Regions from separate parts of the Desulfitobacterium dichloroeliminans LMG P-21439 genome, predicted to be linked through region 1. Evidence: a T-box and tRNA genes for the amino acid it is inferred to sense, from the RefSeq annotation. Region 1 holds a T-box; the other holds one or more tRNA genes.

Evidence for each region. A T-box is a leader RNA that pairs with one kind of tRNA and senses whether it is charged. The one in region 1 lies ahead of leuS (leucine--tRNA ligase), so its partner is inferred to be a tRNA-Leu.
Region 2: it encodes a tRNA-Leu, which carries the amino acid that the T-box ahead of leuS (leucine--tRNA ligase) is inferred to sense. The anticodon was not compared.

What each region holds. Positions count from the first base shown of each region.
Region 1 is NC_019903.1:3,076,191-3,080,602, reverse strand. It holds gene obgE (GTPase ObgE) at 1-214, shown strand, start outside; gene yhbY (ribosome assembly RNA-binding protein YhbY) at 287-580, shown strand; gene nadD (nicotinate-nucleotide adenylyltransferase) at 626-1,255, shown strand; gene DESDI_RS14640 (RNA-binding regulator) at 1,339-1,590, shown strand; gene yqeK (bis(5'-nucleosyl)-tetraphosphatase (symmetrical) YqeK) at 1,679-2,257, shown strand; gene rsfS (ribosome silencing factor) at 2,244-2,591, shown strand; T-box leader at 2,703-2,899, shown strand; gene leuS (leucine--tRNA ligase) at 2,980-4,412, shown strand, end outside.
Region 2 is NC_019903.1:111,896-116,307, forward strand. It holds gene DESDI_RS00530 (glycosyltransferase family 2 protein) at 1-635, shown strand, start outside; gene speB (agmatinase) at 765-1,634, shown strand; tRNA gene DESDI_RS00540 (tRNA-Val) at 1,710-1,785, shown strand; tRNA gene DESDI_RS00545 (tRNA-Asp) at 1,801-1,876, shown strand; tRNA gene DESDI_RS00550 (tRNA-Phe) at 1,882-1,957, shown strand; tRNA gene DESDI_RS00555 (tRNA-Gly) at 1,963-2,037, shown strand; tRNA gene DESDI_RS00560 (tRNA-Cys) at 2,046-2,119, shown strand; tRNA gene DESDI_RS00565 (tRNA-Leu) at 2,135-2,223, shown strand; tRNA gene DESDI_RS00570 (tRNA-Val) at 2,233-2,309, shown strand; partial or broken gene DESDI_RS18510 (hypothetical protein) at 2,555-3,123, shown strand; gene DESDI_RS00580 (helix-turn-helix domain-containing protein) at 3,488-3,739, shown strand; gene DESDI_RS00585 (DUF499 family protein) at 3,851-4,412, shown strand, end outside.

The DNA.
Region 1 (4,412 bases):
TTTCGAGCTGACTCGTGAAGGGGATAGCTTTATTATTACGGGCCAAGAGATTGAACGACATGTGAAAATGACGATGTTCGAGACGGAGGATGGCCTTTACCGCTTCCAAAACATTCTTAAAGCCATGGGCATTGAGAAGGCTCTGCGCTCAGAAGGGATTAAAGAAGGGGATAAGGTTCATATTGCCGAGCTTCAATTTGAGTGGCAAGAGTAAACAGACTTAAAGTGAGATAGTGATACTCCGAGTGAAAAACTATGGAGTTGGCGATGGATAGGAGGTTTTGAGGTGTTAACTGGAAAACAAAAGCGTTTTCTTCGTGCCATGGGCAATGAAATGGATCCCGTTTTGCAGGTCGGCAAAGGTGGAGTGACAGATTCTGTCGTTGTTCAGACTGACGAGACATTGGCAGTTAGGGAATTAATAAAGGGTAGAGTCCTTCCGAATAGTACAGAAGATGTTCAGGGAGCGGCCGAGGTGTTGGCTGAACGTACTTCGTCTGAACTAGTTCAAGTGATTGGTAGAAATTTTCTGCTTTATCGCGAATCTAAAAAAAATCCCGTCATTATGTTGCCGAGATAAGCTAAGCTCGGTTCAAAAAAGGTGGAGCATGAGTTGATGGATCCAATGAGTAATAAATTTGTTGGTTCACCCAAAAGACTAGGGATCATGGGAGGTACCTTTGACCCCTTGCATTATGGGCATCTGGTCGCTGCAGAGATGGCTCGTCATGAGTTCAGCTTGGAGAAAGTGGTTTTTATTCCTACGGGTAACGCCCCGCACAAAATTGGTCGACGCATTACCGCTCCTAGGGATCGTTATGAGATGGTAAAGCGAGCGATTGCTGATAATGTTTTTTTTGAGATATCAGATCTTGAAATCGAGCGGAAGGGTTATTCCTATACAGTGGATACCCTGCGTCAATTGCATGGAATCTACCCAGATCATGAACTTTATTTTATAACAGGAGTCGATGCTTTTCGGGAGATTTTTACTTGGCGCGATGTCCAATCCGTTCTTTCTTTAAGCCATTTCATTGGGGCCTCCCGGCCTGGCTTTGCTCCAGATGAGTTTCTGCTAGAATTTGAAAGAAAATATCCAGAGTTTATCCCTCACATACACCTTTTCGATGTACCGGCGCTTGCCATATCTTCGACGGATATCCGTTCGCGGGTAAAAGAGGGGAAGCCTATTCGTTATCTGCTTCCGGAGCCGGTTCGGATCTATGTTGAAGAAGCGGGTTTGTATGTGATATAGTTGATTATACGATTAAGCAAGTATAGTTCTGATGCTTTTGCTTATACTAAAATCGAATTCAAAAAGCAAGAGGTGACAACAAAATGGCTACTTTATATGTTGGAAATTTGCCCTGGAACACGACGTCCGAAGATCTCAATTCTTTCTTTGGCCAGTATGGTCAAGTCATTAGCAGCCGCATCATTACCGATCGCGAAACAGGCCGTTCAAGAGGCTTTGGCTTTGTTGAGGTTGAAGATGACGATGCATCGCGTATGGCAGAGGATCTCAATGGGAAGGACTTCGGTGGTCGTCCTTTAACAGTGAACGAGGCCCGTCCAAAGCAACAGATGTAAAAAACATAATCCCAGGGAGACCCTCTTACCGCAAGGTAAGAAGGGTCTTCTCGGCGTATCTGAATCTATTTAAAGGGGTTTAAGTGTCATGGATATTCAGCAAGCCAATGAGCTCGCTCAACGCTCTATGTCGACGAAACGGTTTAGCCATACGTTGAGGGTCGTACAGTGGGCACAGGAGCTAGCCGAGAAGCATCATGTGGACGAGGTTAAGGCTCAGATTGCTGCTTATCTACATGATATAAAAAAAGAAATCAGCCTGCAGGAGCAAATAAAGTTAGCCAAGGAATGGCAGTTAAGCCAATATGCTGCAGCTGAAGATCATCCACATGTACTTCATGGCCCGCTAGCAGCCTATTGGTTGGAACATGAAGGGGGTTATAAGGATGCGGAAGTCCTCGCTGCCATAGCAAATCATACCTTGGGAGCTCCGGGAATGGGGAAGCTAGAGATGCTAATCTATAGTGCAGATTTAACAGAACCTCATCGAACATTTCCCAATGTGGACAAACTCCGTCAATCCTTGTATGATAATCTTGAGAACGGTACACTGTTGTGTGTTGAACATACTTTGAATTATTTACGAAAGAGTAAGCGTGTCATCCATCCGCAGACCCGGCTTACTTATGAAGATTTAAAAAGGAGGCAAAAATTTGCTGACAGATGATCAATTGCAAGGGGCTATAACTCTAGTTGAAGAGAAGAAGGGTCGAGAAGCCATACTCCTTGATCTCAAGGGTATTTCGATGGTCACGGATTATTTCTTGATCGTCACCGGAAATTCCACGACTCAAGTCAAAGCGATTACGGATAATTTAACCGATAAACTCCCTGCCTTAGGGGTGACTGTCTTAAGAGTCGAGGGTCTCCAAGAAGCCAAATGGGTTCTTGTGGATTGCGGGGATTTGGTGATTCACATTATGACTCCGGATCAACGTGAATTTTATAATCTTGAGCGGCTTTGGGGAGACGCCAAGCCAGTCAGCTTTACTACGACCTAAGCAAGTCGATTGGATCAGATAGATTTTAGAAAACTTGACATTTTCATTAATTATGGATAGTATAAAATATATTTCGTGCTATATTTTTAGTTAATGAGAAGAATAAGAGCGTTAAAGGCAATGAAGGGGAGCAATCTCATAGTCCTCATTTTAGAGAAGCAACGGCTGGTGAAAGTTGTTTGAGGGCTTGGTGAATTCTCACCCCTGAGCTGTATCCAGGTAAAAATGGGTACCGGTACGAACCGTTATGATCGGCAAAGTGCTATTGAAATTGGGTGGTACCGCGGGATTATGCTCTCGTCCCTTTAGGGGACGGGAGTTTTTTGCTATTTAATTTAGTTTTAAGTAAAACGATTAAGCAAGCTCGGATTTAAGGGGGAAGTATTTTATGCAAGAGAAATATCTGTTTTCGGAGATTGAATCCAGATGGCAGAAGCAATGGGTGGACAGAAAAGATTACAAGGCTGAGAATCATTCCGATAAGCCGAAATACTATGCTTTAGCTATGTTTCCATACCCTTCAGGTAATCTTCATATGGGACACGTTCGTAACTATTCCATCGTGGATGTCATTGCCCGATTTAAGCGGATGATGGGCTTTAATGTCCTGCATCCCATCGGTTGGGACTCCTTTGGTTTACCTGCCGAAAATGCAGCGATCAAGAATCAAACACCGCCAGCGGAATGGACTTGGAAAAATATCGCGAATATGAAGCGGCAGCTCCAAGAGATGGGGATTTCCTATGACTGGGATCGGGAGTTCGCCACTTGCCATCCGGATTATTATAAGTTCACCCAGTGGATGTTTTTGGAGTTTTATAAGCATGGTTTGGTATATAAGAGAAAAGCTGCCGTCAATTGGTGTCCTTCCTGTGCCACTGTACTAGCCAACGAGCAAGTCGTGGATGGGGCCTGTGAACGTTGTGATACGGAAGTAACGAAAAAAGATTTGGAGCAATGGTTCTTCAAGATTACGGATTACGCTCAAGTGCTACTGGATGATTTGGAGAAGCTAAAGGGCTGGCCTGAGAAGGTCAAGACCATGCAGAAGAACTGGATTGGTCGCTCCGAGGGGACAGAAGTAGAGTTTACGGTTGAGAATCGTGAGGATAAGATCAGAGTCTACACCACACGGGTGGATACGATTTTTGGGGTGAGCTATGTGGTTTTAGCCCCAGAGCACCCTTTGGTTCAAGAGCTGATTGCGGGTACAGAATATGAACAAGAGGTGCAAAATTTTGTTAGCCGGATGAAAGGCCTCAATGAGATTGCGCGAACTTCCACGGAAACCGAGAAGGAAGGCTTGTTTACCGGTGCCTATTGTCTTAATCCTTATAGTGGTGAGAGGGTTCCCATCTGGATTGCTAATTATGTCCTGTTTGATTACGGAACAGGAGCTGTTATGGGCGTACCTGCACATGATGAGCGGGACTTTGAGTTTGCAACAAAATATAAGCTTCCTATAAAAACGGTTATTCTTCCCGAAGACGCCTCTGTAACGGAGAAAGATGCTCCGCTTCAAGTGGCTTTTACTGGTGAAGGAATCATGGTGAATTCGGGAGAATATGATGGGCTGAAGAACATGGACGCTTGGGATAAAATGTCCGCTCAAGCTGAACAGGATGGCTTTGGGGAGCGGAAAGTGAACTTCCGCCTCCGTGATTGGCTCATCTCTCGCCAGCGCTATTGGGGGGCGCCTATCCCGATGGTGTATTGCGACCATTGTGGAATCGTCCCTGTCCCTCAGGATCAGCTACCGGTACAGCTCCCTGATGACGTGGTCTTTAAAGCCGGAGAAAATCCATTGACCTCTTCCGAAAG
Region 2 (4,412 bases), 660 kb from region 1:
CGGGTATGTGTATCTCCACCAAAGTATTAAAAGACTTAGGTTGGGGTGCAACCTCCCTGACCGAAGACTTAGAGTTTACTATGAAGGCCCTGATTTGCGGAATCAAGACAACCTGGGCTCATGATGCCATCGTCTATGATGAGAAGCCGTTGACCTTTATGCAAGCCTGGAACCAGCGGAAGCGTTGGGCACAAGGGCAAGTGGATGTAGCTGGACGGTACTTTTTCCCACTCATATACAAAGCTTTCAAAGAACGCAAGCTTATGTATTTTGACGCAGCGGTTCATCTGTTCCAACCTGCCTTGGTTATGATTGCGACCTTCTTTATGTTTGCTAACTTAATTTCCGGAATGCAGCCTTACACCCAAGTCTTTGCTACTGTGATGCCGTGGTCCGGGTGGCAGATTCTTTCGGCGATTCAGCTGGTTTACCCTATAACGGCTTTAGCCCTCGAACGTCTGCCTTGGCGAGCTTATGCGGGCCTAATTCTTTATCCGATTTTTATCTATAGCTGGATTCCTATCGTTTTCTTAGGATTTATCAATCGTAAGGATAAATCTTGGTCCCATACCAAGCATACTCGCTCAATTAAGTATGATGATGTGGTTAGGGAGAAGAAGGTTTCCTCTAACTAGGCATTTTAAGCTGGAGATCTCCCTGTTGAGAGATCTCTTTCTCATAGGGAAAAGCTTTTCTTAACACGAAATAAAGCACGTCTTGATACACGTATTGAACTCACGAAGAAAGTGGTGAAACACATGGTGATGGAAAAAATCGCGATGATGACGGAAAAACCGGGCATCTTTATGGGGGGAGATACTCCTTATGAAGAAGCAGATGCGGTGATTCTAGGCATTCCCATGGATTACACAGTGAGCTTTCGCCCGGGAACTCGATTAGGTCCTTTGACGATACGCAATGTCTCCATGGGTATCGAAGAATATAGTGTCTATTTAGATCGGGATCTCACAGATTATGCTTACTGCGACTGTGGTGATCTAAGCTTACCCTTTGGAAATGTAGAGAAATCTCTGCAGCTGATTGAAGAAGCCTCTCGCCAAGTCATAGAAGATGGGAAATTTCCGATCTTCTTGGGTGGCGAACATCTTGTAACTTATCCTTTAATTAAGCCTTTCATGGAGAGGTATCCTGAGTTGCGAGTGGTTCATTTTGATGCTCATGCCGATTTAAGGACGGATTACTACGGTGAACCTAATTCTCACGCCACAGTCATGCGTAAGGTATCGGAAGCCTTGGGACCCAAACGCGTGTACCAGTTTGGTATTCGTTCCGGCACAAGGGATGAATTCCTCTTCGCCAAGCAGCATAACCATCTAGTGGTAGAAGAGGTTCTAGAGCCTCTAAGAGAAGTGCTCCCAGAGCTCCAGGGTAAGCCTGTCTATGTGACCTTAGATATCGATGTAGTGGATCCTGCCTTCGCACCGGGGACAGGAACACAAGAACCTGGAGGTTGTACTTCTCGAGAAATCATTAAAGCGATTCATGCCCTAGGGGAACTGAATGTGGTCGGCTTTGATCTAGTGGAAATCTCACCACTAACGGATTCGAGTGAGCGTACCGCATTATTAGGAGCCAAGATTGTGCGAGAAGTAATTTTAAGCTTTGTTAAATAAGTTGAGCTAGGAATAATCGAAAAACCTTTGACATCAAGGCGTTTATTGTGTATACTAAAATTCGTCAGTTAACGCGGGCGATTAGCTCAGCTGGGAGAGCGCCTGCCTTACAAGCAGGATGTCGGCGGTTCGATCCCGTCATCGCCCACCAAATTTAACACAGTTCGGCCCCGTGGTGTAGTGGTTAACATGCCTGCCTGTCACGCAGGAGATCGTCGGTTCAAGTCCGATCGGGGTCGCCATTCTTGCCTTGGTAGCTCAGTCGGTAGAGCAGAGGACTGAAAATCCTCGTGTCGGCGGTTCGATTCCGTCCTAAGGCACCATTCATGCGGGTGTAACTCAGTGGTAGAGTGTCACCTTGCCAAGGTGAAAGTCGCGAGTTCGAATCTCGTCACCCGCTCCATAATTTTTGGCGGCATAGCCAAGTGGTAAGGCAGAGGTCTGCAAAACCTTTATCCCCAGTTCAAATCTGGGTGCCGCCTCCAAAAAACGTTATTTTTGCCGATGTGGCGGAACTGGCAGACGCACGGGACTTAAAATCCCGCGGTCCTTAAAGACCGTACCGGTTCGATTCCGGTCATCGGCACCATTTATTTGTGGGTTTGTAGCTCAGCTGGTTAGAGTACCGCGTTGACATCGCGGGGGTCGGAGGTTCGAGTCCTCTCAAACCCACCATAAGTAAAAAATTCCAAAAGTCGCAAAGGGTTGATATAAGCGAGTTTCACTAATATTAAAATATCAGGGGCATGGATAATTTACTAAATAAGTACCCGTAAATCACCTGAAGTATCCCTAAGGATTCCGTCAGAATTCCGTCAGAGATAAAAAACAACGACCGTTATAGAACGAATTATTCGTTCTATAACGGTCGTTTTGGTTTATTACTAAAAAGTATTTCGTTCAGGAGTTAGCTGATAATCCAAGTGCCTTATATCTGCAATGGCTGCGAACAGATGGGCAAATGTTCGTTGCTGAAAAGAATCTATGATGCGAAGCATGCTCATGTCAGAGCTCATAAAACCATATCGGAATCCAGAAGTGCCCTGTGTGTTTGCGAAGAAGAGAGGACTCTGCCATTGATGACTTTAATTATTTTGACCAAAAGCTGGTTCCTGTCATCCTGACGGATAACGGAAGTGAGGTTTCAAATTCCAAGTCCATCGAGTATGACCATTGGGTGAACAACAATAGCCGTGCACACGGATTTATTATCGCGATGCTGGCTGCCCTCATCAGAAAGGTGCAATTGAAGTTAATCACGCTCTGATACGCAGTGTGATTCCTAAAGGAACAAGCCTCAATCACTTGACTCAGGAAGAGATTACCCTGATGATGAACCACACCAATTCCTACAAAAGAAAAGGCTGAACAACCGTAGTCCCTACGAAACGTTCAGCTTTTCCATGGAGAAGATGTTTTACAGAAACTTAAGCTTTCACCGGTAGCCGACAGTGAAATACTGTTAAAACCCGCTATTCTCAAAAGATAAACTACAAAACATTGCCACAAAAATAAGGGGCAGATTCTCCGATTATAAAAAACGAGAGGGAGTCGATCTCCGTTTGGCGTGCCTTTTTCATCATAATACGTCAAACAATACGAATAAATCAAATTGCATTTGGGTTACAAAAGCTGCGGTTCGTTTTCAGAGCATGACTTCAAATACAAAAACTGTATTTAGACTTACAAACTTGCATCTCACGTTTCTATTAAGTGTTTTTTATTATAAAAATACTTCTTACTATATTAATATTACGATTTCGCAAACTTATCATTGCAATGTCAAAGTGGTTTGGTTATAATTAACATATGTATGAATTTATGATATCAATCCTAATAGAGGTGAAGGGCCAATGATTATTAGCTATAAAAAACTATGGAAGCTCCTAATCGACCGAGACTTGAAGAAAAAAGACCTTAGAGAGATGGCAGGCATTAGCCCTTCAACAATTGCGAAACTTGGGCGAAATGAGAATATCAACACTGAGGTCATCATTAAAATCTGTAAAGCTTTAAAATGCGATATTTGCGACATGATGGAGATTATTGATAGTAAATCATCAGATGAAGATTCCAACGGAGATGAATATAAGTCTTCATCTTAAACAAATAAATTGGTTATTACGAAAGAGCCAAGATGTCTTGATAAGTACTCATGAATCTATTTGGCAAAAGTGCTTCAACTAATATCGATTAATTTTGAGAGGATGAAAATTATGCGTACAATCAATGAAATGCTTAAACCAAGAGAAAATGTATTCTCTGATACTGCTAGAGAGGATGTGCTGAACCTCACCGATCTTGCAGAAAACAGAATAGATGCAAATAAATTCTTCGGAGAAAACTTCCAAACGCAAGGAATGACAGTATTATTTGATACTGCATTTGCTCGCTTTAAAGGCGAATCTGACACCGGCGTCATTAAGCTTACACAGGCTATGGGTGGCGGTAAAACACATAGTATGTTAGCTTTGGCTTTGCTAGCTCAGAATGCTGAGTTGAGAGAGAAGCTTCTCGGTCCTACATATGCGGGAATTGGTGAAATCAGAGTAGTTTCATTCTCCGGCAGAGAGAATGCTGACTTTGGTATTTGGGGTAGCATAGCTGAACAACTCGGCAAGAAAGAGTTCTTCAAGGACTATTATTCCCCTCTTAAGGCACCGGGTGAAAAATCATGGGTTGAGCTGCTCAAGGGTCAAAAAACTCTCATCTTGCTGGATGAGCTTCCCCCGTATTTGGAAAATGCAAAGTCGATTATGGTAGGAAATTCGGACCTTA